2 regions of the Paraburkholderia sp. SARCC-3016 genome follow, and region 1 is predicted to be linked to the other one. Evidence: predicted binding sites of a transcription regulator. Region 1 holds the regulator's gene; the other holds the start of a gene.
What was found. Region 1 encodes FNR, which switches genes on or off when oxygen is low (the NO sensors DNR and NnrR bind a similar motif). Its sites were predicted from a motif close to TTGATNNNNATCAA; they were not measured.
Positions count from the first base shown of each region.

Region 2: QYH69_RS34200 (universal stress protein) is a predicted target of FNR. The motif match lies at 2,208-2,221, and genes of this name have one in related genera.

Region 1 is NZ_JAVHZD010000004.1:202,612-206,798, reverse strand. Features, by position in the region: gene QYH69_RS06285 (PAS domain-containing sensor histidine kinase) at 1-874, shown strand, start outside; gene QYH69_RS06280 (response regulator transcription factor) at 871-1,518, shown strand; gene QYH69_RS06275 (response regulator) at 1,661-2,071, shown strand; gene fnr (fumarate/nitrate reduction transcriptional regulator Fnr) at 2,085-2,876, shown strand; gene QYH69_RS06265 (c-type cytochrome) at 2,994-3,341, shown strand; gene QYH69_RS06260 (DUF3564 domain-containing protein) at 3,404-3,775, shown strand; gene QYH69_RS06255 (hypothetical protein) at 3,783-4,103, opposite strand.
Region 2 is NZ_JAVHZD010000056.1:18,779-22,965, forward strand. Features, by position in the region: gene QYH69_RS34190 (MFS transporter) at 1-1,207, opposite strand, end outside; gene QYH69_RS34195 (FadR/GntR family transcriptional regulator) at 1,348-2,040, opposite strand; gene QYH69_RS34200 (universal stress protein) at 2,308-2,772, shown strand; gene QYH69_RS34205 (helix-turn-helix domain-containing protein) at 2,878-3,669, shown strand; gene QYH69_RS34210 (SUMF1/EgtB/PvdO family nonheme iron enzyme) at 3,774-4,187, shown strand, end outside.

The DNA of each region.
Region 1 (4,187 bases):
CGGTATCCGCGCAAACGGCGAAGAATTCCCGCTCGAGGCGTCGATCTCGCAGGTCCGGGACCGCATGGGCAAGCTCTACACGGTCGTGTTGCGCGACGTCACGGAACGCGTGCACGCCGAAAACGCGCTCAAGCAGTCGCGCGAGGAGTTGCGCGACCTGTCCGCCAATCTGCAACAGGTGCGCGAGGAAGAAAAGATGCGCATAGCGCGCGAGCTCCACGACGACCTCGGCCAACAGCTGACCGCGCTGAAAATGGATCTGTCGTCGGCCGAGCAGGCGCTCGCGCCCGCGCAAACGGGCCAGCCGGCCGGCGCGCAGGCCGCGGCCGGCGAAGCGCTGCGGATGCTGGCCGGCATGCGCAAGCTCATCGATTCCACGGTCGCATCGCTGCGCCGCATCGCCGCGGACCTGCGCCCGGTCATGCTCGACGACCTCGGCCTGCTGCCGGCGATCGACTGGCTCGCGCGCGACTTCAATCAGCGGTACGGCATTCCGGTCGAGCAGCATATCCACGCAGAGCAGACGAATTTCACGCGCGAGGCGGCCACCGCGATTTTCCGCATCGTTCAGGAGGCACTGAACAACGTCGCGCGTCACGCCGACGCGACGAACGTCCGCTTGCGGCTCGCGACCGACGAGGGCCTCTGCACGCTGCAGGTCGTCGACGACGGGCGGGGCGCGGACGAGCCGCCCCGCTGGCCCGGCACGCAGCACCAAGCGGAGCTGGGCAGGACTTTCGGCCTCATCGGCGTGCGCGAGCGCGCACGCATGCTTGACGGAACGGTTACTATCGAGACAGCGAAGGACAAGGGCTTTATCCTTACCGTTTCCTTTCCGTTACGCGCGGTACAACAGGAAGAGACGCTCCTATGACCCGGGTTTTGATTGCCGACGATCACGCGATGGTGCGCGACGGATTGCGCCACATCCTGCAGAGCGCAAGCGGCTTCGAGGTCGCCGGCGAAGCATGCGACAGCATCACGACCATCGCCTTGATCCGCAAGACGCCGGCGCAGATTCTCGTGCTCGACCTCTCGATGCCCGGCCGCAACGGCCTCGAGCTCATCAAGCAGATCAGGGAAGAAAAACCGGAGCTGCGCATCCTCGTGCTGACGATGCATGCGGAACAGCAGTATGCGGTGCGCGCGTTCAAGGCCGGTGCGTCCGGCTACCTGACAAAGGAAAGCGCCAGCGCCGAACTCGTCGGCGCCTTGACGAAGATCGCGTCGGGCGGCGTCTATGTGAGCCTTGCGATGGCCGAGCGGTTCGCGCAAAGCCTGAACGAGCCGGCGGACACATTGCCGCATCAAAGGCTGTCCGATCGCGAATTCGACGTGTTCCGCCGCATCGCCGCTGGTCAGACAATTACCGAAATCGCCCAGGCGCTGTGCGTGAGTTCGAAGACCATCAGTACATACAAAATGCGCATCCTCGAAAAGATGCAGATGCCGCACGAAGCCGCGCTCGTGCGTTACGCCATGCGCCATCAGCTGTTCGACGATCAGGACGAAGCCTGACGCGCGAGACCCGCCCGGGACGCGGCCGTTCCGTTCCCGCTCTCCCCGTGTAGGAAACCGCCTACAAAAAACCGCAGCGCCCTACTCGAACTTCCACCGTCGCCGATTCTTTTTTGAGATAGCAGCGACGATACTGCGGTGCATGGATACCGATGTGCACCGCGCCCCCCTCAAAGTGTTTCTCGTCGAAGATGCGGCGAGCGTCCGACGCAATATCGCGCAACTGCTCGAACTGCTGGCCGGCGTGCAGATTGTCGGCGAAGCCGAAGACAGCGAAACGGCGCTCGACGCGATTCGCGCGTGCCGTCCCGATGTCGCGGTCATCGACCTGCGGCTTTCGGCCGGCAGCGGCATCGAACTGATTTCGGCGCTCGCGAAAAGTCTGCCCGACATTGTGACGATCGCGCTGACGAATCATTCGGGAGCGGCGTTCCGCGCCGCGTGCAGCAAAGCCGGTGCGCATTACTTTTTCGACAAGACTGCCGAGTTCGACGCAGCGTGCAACACCATCCGAGACCTTTCGTTAGCGCGCCGGCGGCGCGCCATTGATTAACGAGGAGCCGATCATGTCATTCGCACTCGCCGAACAGGCCGCGCCATATGCCGCGCCGGCCCACGCCTTCCATCAGATTCATCAGGTCGATCCGTCGCCGGGCGCCGAATCCGGCAAGCGGACCGCCGTGCGTTGCTCGGGCTGCTCGATGCGCTCGGTCTGCATGCCTGCTGGCCTCTCCGCCGCGGAGCTCGCACAGCTCGATGCGGTGATCTGCACGACGCGCCCCGTGCATCGCGGCGAGGCGCTATACCGCGCCGGCGATGCGTTCCAGAGCATCTACGCGGTGCGCGTCGGCTCGTTCAAGACCATCGTCATGCATCGCGACGGCCGCGAACAGGTCACGGGCTTTCAGATCGCGGGCGAAGCGCTCGGTCTCGATGGCGTATGCACGAGCCGCCACAATTGCGATGCGATCGCGCTCGAGGACAGCGTCGTCTGCGTGATTCCGTTCATGCAGCTCGAAGCGGTCTGCCGCGAAATACGCGCCATGCAGCATCACGTGCACCGGATGATGAGCGGCGAGATCGTGCGTGAATCGTCGCTGATGATGCTGCTCGGCACGATGACCGCGGAACAGCGCGTGGCAGCATTCCTGCTGAATCTGTCGAAGCGTTTCAAGGCGCTCGGTTATTCGCAGTCCGAGTTCAATCTGCGCATGACACGCGAAGAGATCGGCTGTTACCTCGGCATGAAACTCGAAACCGTCAGCCGCATGTTCTCGAAGTTCCAGCGCGAACGGCTCGTCGATACGCGCGGCAGGCAGATCCGCATCGTCGATCTGGAAGGACTGTCGCGCGTTTGAGCACATGCCTGCGCAAGCGGGCTCGCCGACGCCGCGCTCCTGCAATCGGCACTTGATGTGCGTCAATGGCGCTATGGCGGCTTTCTTTAAAGTGGTGGCGAAAAGGAGCCCACGTCTATGCCAGCAATACATTTGCGCCTGATCGCAGCCTGCCTCGCCGTGTCGGGCTTCGCCGCAGTCGGCGCGGCGCACGCGCAGCGCGTCGAGCCCACGGAGCTCGTCGATCAGCAACACTGCATGTTTTGCCACACGTCGGACGCCCCTTTTCTCGCACCGGCGTTTCATCAGATCGCCGAGCGATATCGCGACAATCCTGACGCGATCCGTATGCTCGAACAGAAGCTGCGTGCCGGCGGCCGCGCGCATTGGGGCGACATGCCGATGCCGGTTTCCGCCGAGCGCGGCGGGCCGCCGCTGTCCGCCCAAGACGCGCATACGCTCATCGAGTGGGTCATGAGTCAGTGACTCGCCGGCCGCGCCTGAATCTCCGTTGCCGCTGCGCGACGACACTCCACACCGGAAGAGCCATGCGAATCACCGTACATCTCGACACCTTCGACTGCGCGGACCCTTCGGTCTACGCCATTCTGTGGCTCGACCTGGCGGCGCGCAAATGGTCGCGCGAAGGCCACGCGGTCATCGATCTGCCGGAATGGGGCGAGTTCGAAATCTCGGGTCCCGATACGCGCATCGACGGGCAACATACGGGACACGCGCTATGCGTGCTCGAAAAGCTCGATCTTTCACACGCTCAAGGACCATTCGAAGGAGAAAGCGGCCGCGCGCTGTGGTACCGCCGCGCCCATCACGCGCCGATCGTCGGACGGTGGCATGTGCAATGCCTCGACAGCACGGGTTCGGCGCCCGAGCACGGCGTATTCGCGGACGACCAGATGTAATCGCCTGCTAATGCGCGCGCGCTGTCGCCCGCCCCGCGAGCGTGGCGAGTTCGCGCTCGGCCAGATCGAACGCACGCTGCAGCGCGAGGCGCGGAACTTCATCGGAACAGTGCTCGAGCGGCTTGAAGCCCGATGTTTGCAGCAGCAGATCGAGGCGCACGTCGTAGACCGGGTGGCTGCTGCGCGGACGCAATGCCTCGATCGCAAGATGGCAGCCCGACAGCAGATTGCTATAGCGTTCGAGGCGCACGAGCTGCGCTCCCGCTTCACCTTCGAGTTCACGCGAGCCGGCAAAGCCGAGATACACGATCTGCATGCCGATGCCCATGATGCTCCTCCCAACGTAGCACATTGCCATTCACGCAATCGGCGCCGTTCTGGCGTCCTGGCGGGCATCTGCTGCGTTCCATCA
Region 2 (4,187 bases), on a different contig from region 1:
TCGCGACGATGCTCGTCCCGAGCATGCCGCCGACCATGCGCGTCGACTGCAACAGCGCGGTCGTGATGCCGAAGCGCTCGCGCCCCGCGATTTCCTGGCCGAACACGTTCAGATTGTTGAGGATAAAGCCAAGTCCGACGCCGACGGCCGCCATCGAAAGCTCGAGATACAGATGCGGCGTCACAGGCGTCGCGACCGAGAGCCCGATCGATGCCGCGACGAGCAGCCCGAAGCCGATCGAAAGAATCATGGTCGGCCGCGACATGTGAATGACGACACGCGTGTTGATCATGCTGCCGATCGCAATGCACGCGGCGATCGGCGTCGCGAGCAGACCGGCCTGTTGCGGCGACAGCCCGAATCCGCCTTGCAGCAGCAGCGGCGCAAAAAAGATCAGCGAGAACATCACGAAGCCGGACAACACGGACAGCGTGAACAGCGTGACGAGCTGCGCGTCCTTGAACAGATCGAGCGGGATGATAGGGTGCGTTGCGCGGCGCTCGCAGGCCAGCAGCAGCGCCGCACCGACCCCGACGATGCCGGCGAGCGCGACGTTCGCGCCCGTCAACCCGTCTTTCGGCACGGCCTCGATAAACGTCTGAAGACCGCCGAGCACGAGTGCGACGAGCAGCGCGCCACCCCAATCGATGCGCACTTCGCCCACGTGTTCGCGCTTGTAATACGGCAAATGCGCCCAGATGAAATACAGCGCGAGCGCGCCGACCGGCAGATTGACGAGAAATGTCGAACGCCAGCCGAGATGCTGGCTCATCCAGCCGCCAAGCGACGGACCGGCCGCCGTACCGATACCGTACGCAGCCGCCATCACGACCTGCCAGCGCACGCGCTCACGCGGATCGGGGAACAGATCGGGAATCGACGCGAACGCGGTGCCGACCATCATCCCGCCGCCGACGCCTTGCAGTCCGCGCGCCACGACGAGAAACGGCATGCTTGTCGCGACGCCGCACAACAGCGAAGCGACCGTGAACACGATCACCGCGGCGATTACGAAGCGCTTGCGGCCGAAATAGTCGCCGAGCCGGCCGAACACCGGGACCGTGACGACCGACGCGAGCAGATACGCGCTTGCAATCCATGCGTAGTACTCGAAGCCGCGCAGCTCGGAGACGATCGACGGCAACGCGGTACTGACCACCGTTTGATCGAGCGCGACCAGCATATTGACGAGGCCGATGCCGAGCATGGCCAGCAAAGCATCGCGAAAGGGCAGGACAACAGACTTCGGTTGTGGAGGATTCACTTCGGCACGACGCGGTCAAGCGCGCAAAAAGGCACGACAAAAACGGCCTGAAAGGTGGAAAGGAAAGTCAGCGCATCGCCGCTTCACGAACCGAACATGCGATCGCGCGCGTTCATCAGATGCGTGCGCATTGCGTCGCCGGCAGCCCTAGCGTCGTGCGCGCGAATCGCCTCGAGTACCGCGCGATGCTCGGCTTGCACGAGCCTTTGCCGCTCGAGTGTTTTCACGAGCGAAAGGTTGCGCGACAGGTTCATGCTGAAAGCGATCTGTTCTTCAATGAACGACATCATCGTGATGAAGAACTGGTTCTTCGACGCGCGTGCGACCGCAAGATGAAATGCGTAGTCGTCCTTCGCGCCGATCCCTTGCGTTTCGATCACGCGCTCGAGCTCGTTCCAAGCATGCTCGATCGCGGCAATGTCTCCGTCGTCGGCCATTTGCGCGGCAAGCGAAGCGGCGCCCGCTTCGGTCACGATGCGAAAGTCGTAGCAGCGGCGAATATCGGAAAGCGATTCGAGCGGCGCGAAACGACGCACATCCGGATCGGGGCGCCGGGCAACCGTCGTGCCCGAACCATGCCGCGTGACGATGATTCCGTCCGCGCGCAACCGCGCAAGCGCCTCGCGCACGGTGGGCCGGGACGTCTCGAAGCGTTCGGCGAGCGCGTGCTCGGTCGGCAGCCGCTCGCCCGCCTTGTATTCGCCCTCGAGAATGCGGTTGAGGATATCGCCGTATATCTTGTCGGGTAGGCCCGTCGATTTTCGCTCGTTGCTCATCTTGGCAGGCGGCTTGTCATCATGATGCATAATTGTAAGGCAAATCACACGAACCACACGATAAAAAAGAATACTGCCTGCATGCAGCACCGGTCCGAATCGTAAGCGCCGCAAGGCTCAGGAAGCACTGCCGGCGGCCGCGGCGGATACCGAAACTTGCTAAGCATTTGATTGACATCATGCGAGTTCGCACACGCGAGCTTCCAGTCAATTAAGCTTTCCTTGCAATAGACGCACCATCGACACCTTTTAATGTGCGGAGCTTCCATGTACAAACGCATCTTTGTAGCAGTCGACGGCAGTAAGACCTCGCGCGGCGCATTCGAAGCCGCAGTTCATCTCGCCGCGTCGTTCGGCGCAACATTGCGCGCCTACTACGTCGTCGAGAACACACCCATGTATTTCGAAGCGCCCGGATACGATCCGGGCATTCTGCAAAAGCAGTTCGTCCAGCAGGGCAAGGAACTGACCGTCGAACTCACGCAGGCGATGCAGGCGCGCAATGTCAGCGGCGACGTGACGGTGGGCGAGGCATCGCCGAACGACGATGTGCCGACGCTCGTGCTGAAGGCCGCGGCCGACTACCACGCTGACCTGCTCGTGATGGGCACGCACGGGCGCCGCGGCATGCAGCGGCTGATCCTCGGCAGCGTTGCGGAGCGCTGCGTGCGTCAATCGACGCTGCCGGTGCTGCTGGTACCCGCCGCGGCGGCCCATGAAAACCCCGCATAAAGACGACAACCGGTCCGCGCAACGGGGGCAGCGTCATTTTGACGCGAAGTGGCGCGCATACGCAGTGGGACAATGGGGCACTCTTTCCTTACAGCGCCCTTCGCCATGCTGACACCCGCCACTACTCCGATCGCCGCGCAGCCGCTCACGCGCGCCCACGCTGCAGGCTCCGCGGGCCCGTCGGCCTGCGCCTCCGCCATCCCGGCGGGCCGCCACGTCGCGCGCTGCTCCACGTGCGCGATGCGCCATCTGTGCATGCCGCAAGGCATGTCGGCGGAAGAACTGCCGAAGCTCGAAGCGCTGATCTGCAAGGCGCGCGCGGTGCGCCGCGGCGATCCGCTGTATCGCGCCGGCGCTCCGTTCGAGAACCTGTATGCGGTGCGCTCCGGCTCGCTGAAGACGACCATGGCGCACCGCGACGGCCGCGAACAGGTGACGGGTCTGCGTCTTGCTGGCGAATCGCTTGGACTCGACGGCGTCAGCAGCGACACGCATGCGTGCAGCGCGATCGCGCTCGAGGACAGTTCCGTGTGCATCGTTCCATATGCCGCCCTCAAGCGCCTGTGCCGCGAAAGCGGCGCGTTGCAGGAACGGCTGCACAAGCTGATGGGCGAGCAGATCGTGCGCGAGGCGAGCCAGATGCTCACGCTCGGCTCGTTGAACGCCGACGAACGCGTTGCGGCCTTTCTGCTCGATGTGTCGGAGCGCAATGCGCAGCGCGGCTATTCGTCGGCCGAATTCAATCTGCGCATGACGCGCGAAGACATGGGCAGTTACCTCGGCATGACGCTCGAAACGGTCAGCCGCACGTTGTCGAAATTCCAGAAGCGCGGCCTGATTGACGCGCGCGGCAAATTCATTCGCATTGTCGATCTGGAGGGGCTGCGTGACCTGTAACCGTTAGATCGCTCGTCGCCGGGACTTTGCCCACGCACTTCACATGAAGAGCGAATACGCGCTACAGTCTTAAACCCGTCCCCTTCGCAAGGAGACCCGGCGAAATGAATCGCGATCTTCGTTTGCAACACCCGCTCGTTCAACGTCTGCACGACGCCCGTCGCGTGACGGATACGTTGTTTGCCGTCGTCAAACCCGAACATCTGTACGAAAGACCGATCCGCGAACGTCACCGCATCGTCTTTTATATCGGCCATCTCGAGGCTTTCGACCACAACCTGTTCGCAGGCCGCCTGTTCCCGCTGCCGGTGTTCGATACCAACCTCGACAAGCTGTTCGCGTTCGGCATCGACCCGGTCGATGGTGGATTCCCGACCGATCAACCGTCCGACTGGCCGTCGCTCGACGTCGTGCGCGATTACGCGCAGCGTGCGCGTGCGCAAATCGACCATGCGCTTGCGACATTCGATTTCGACGCAGACAACGTCTCGACGAATTCGCCTGCACAACTGATGCAG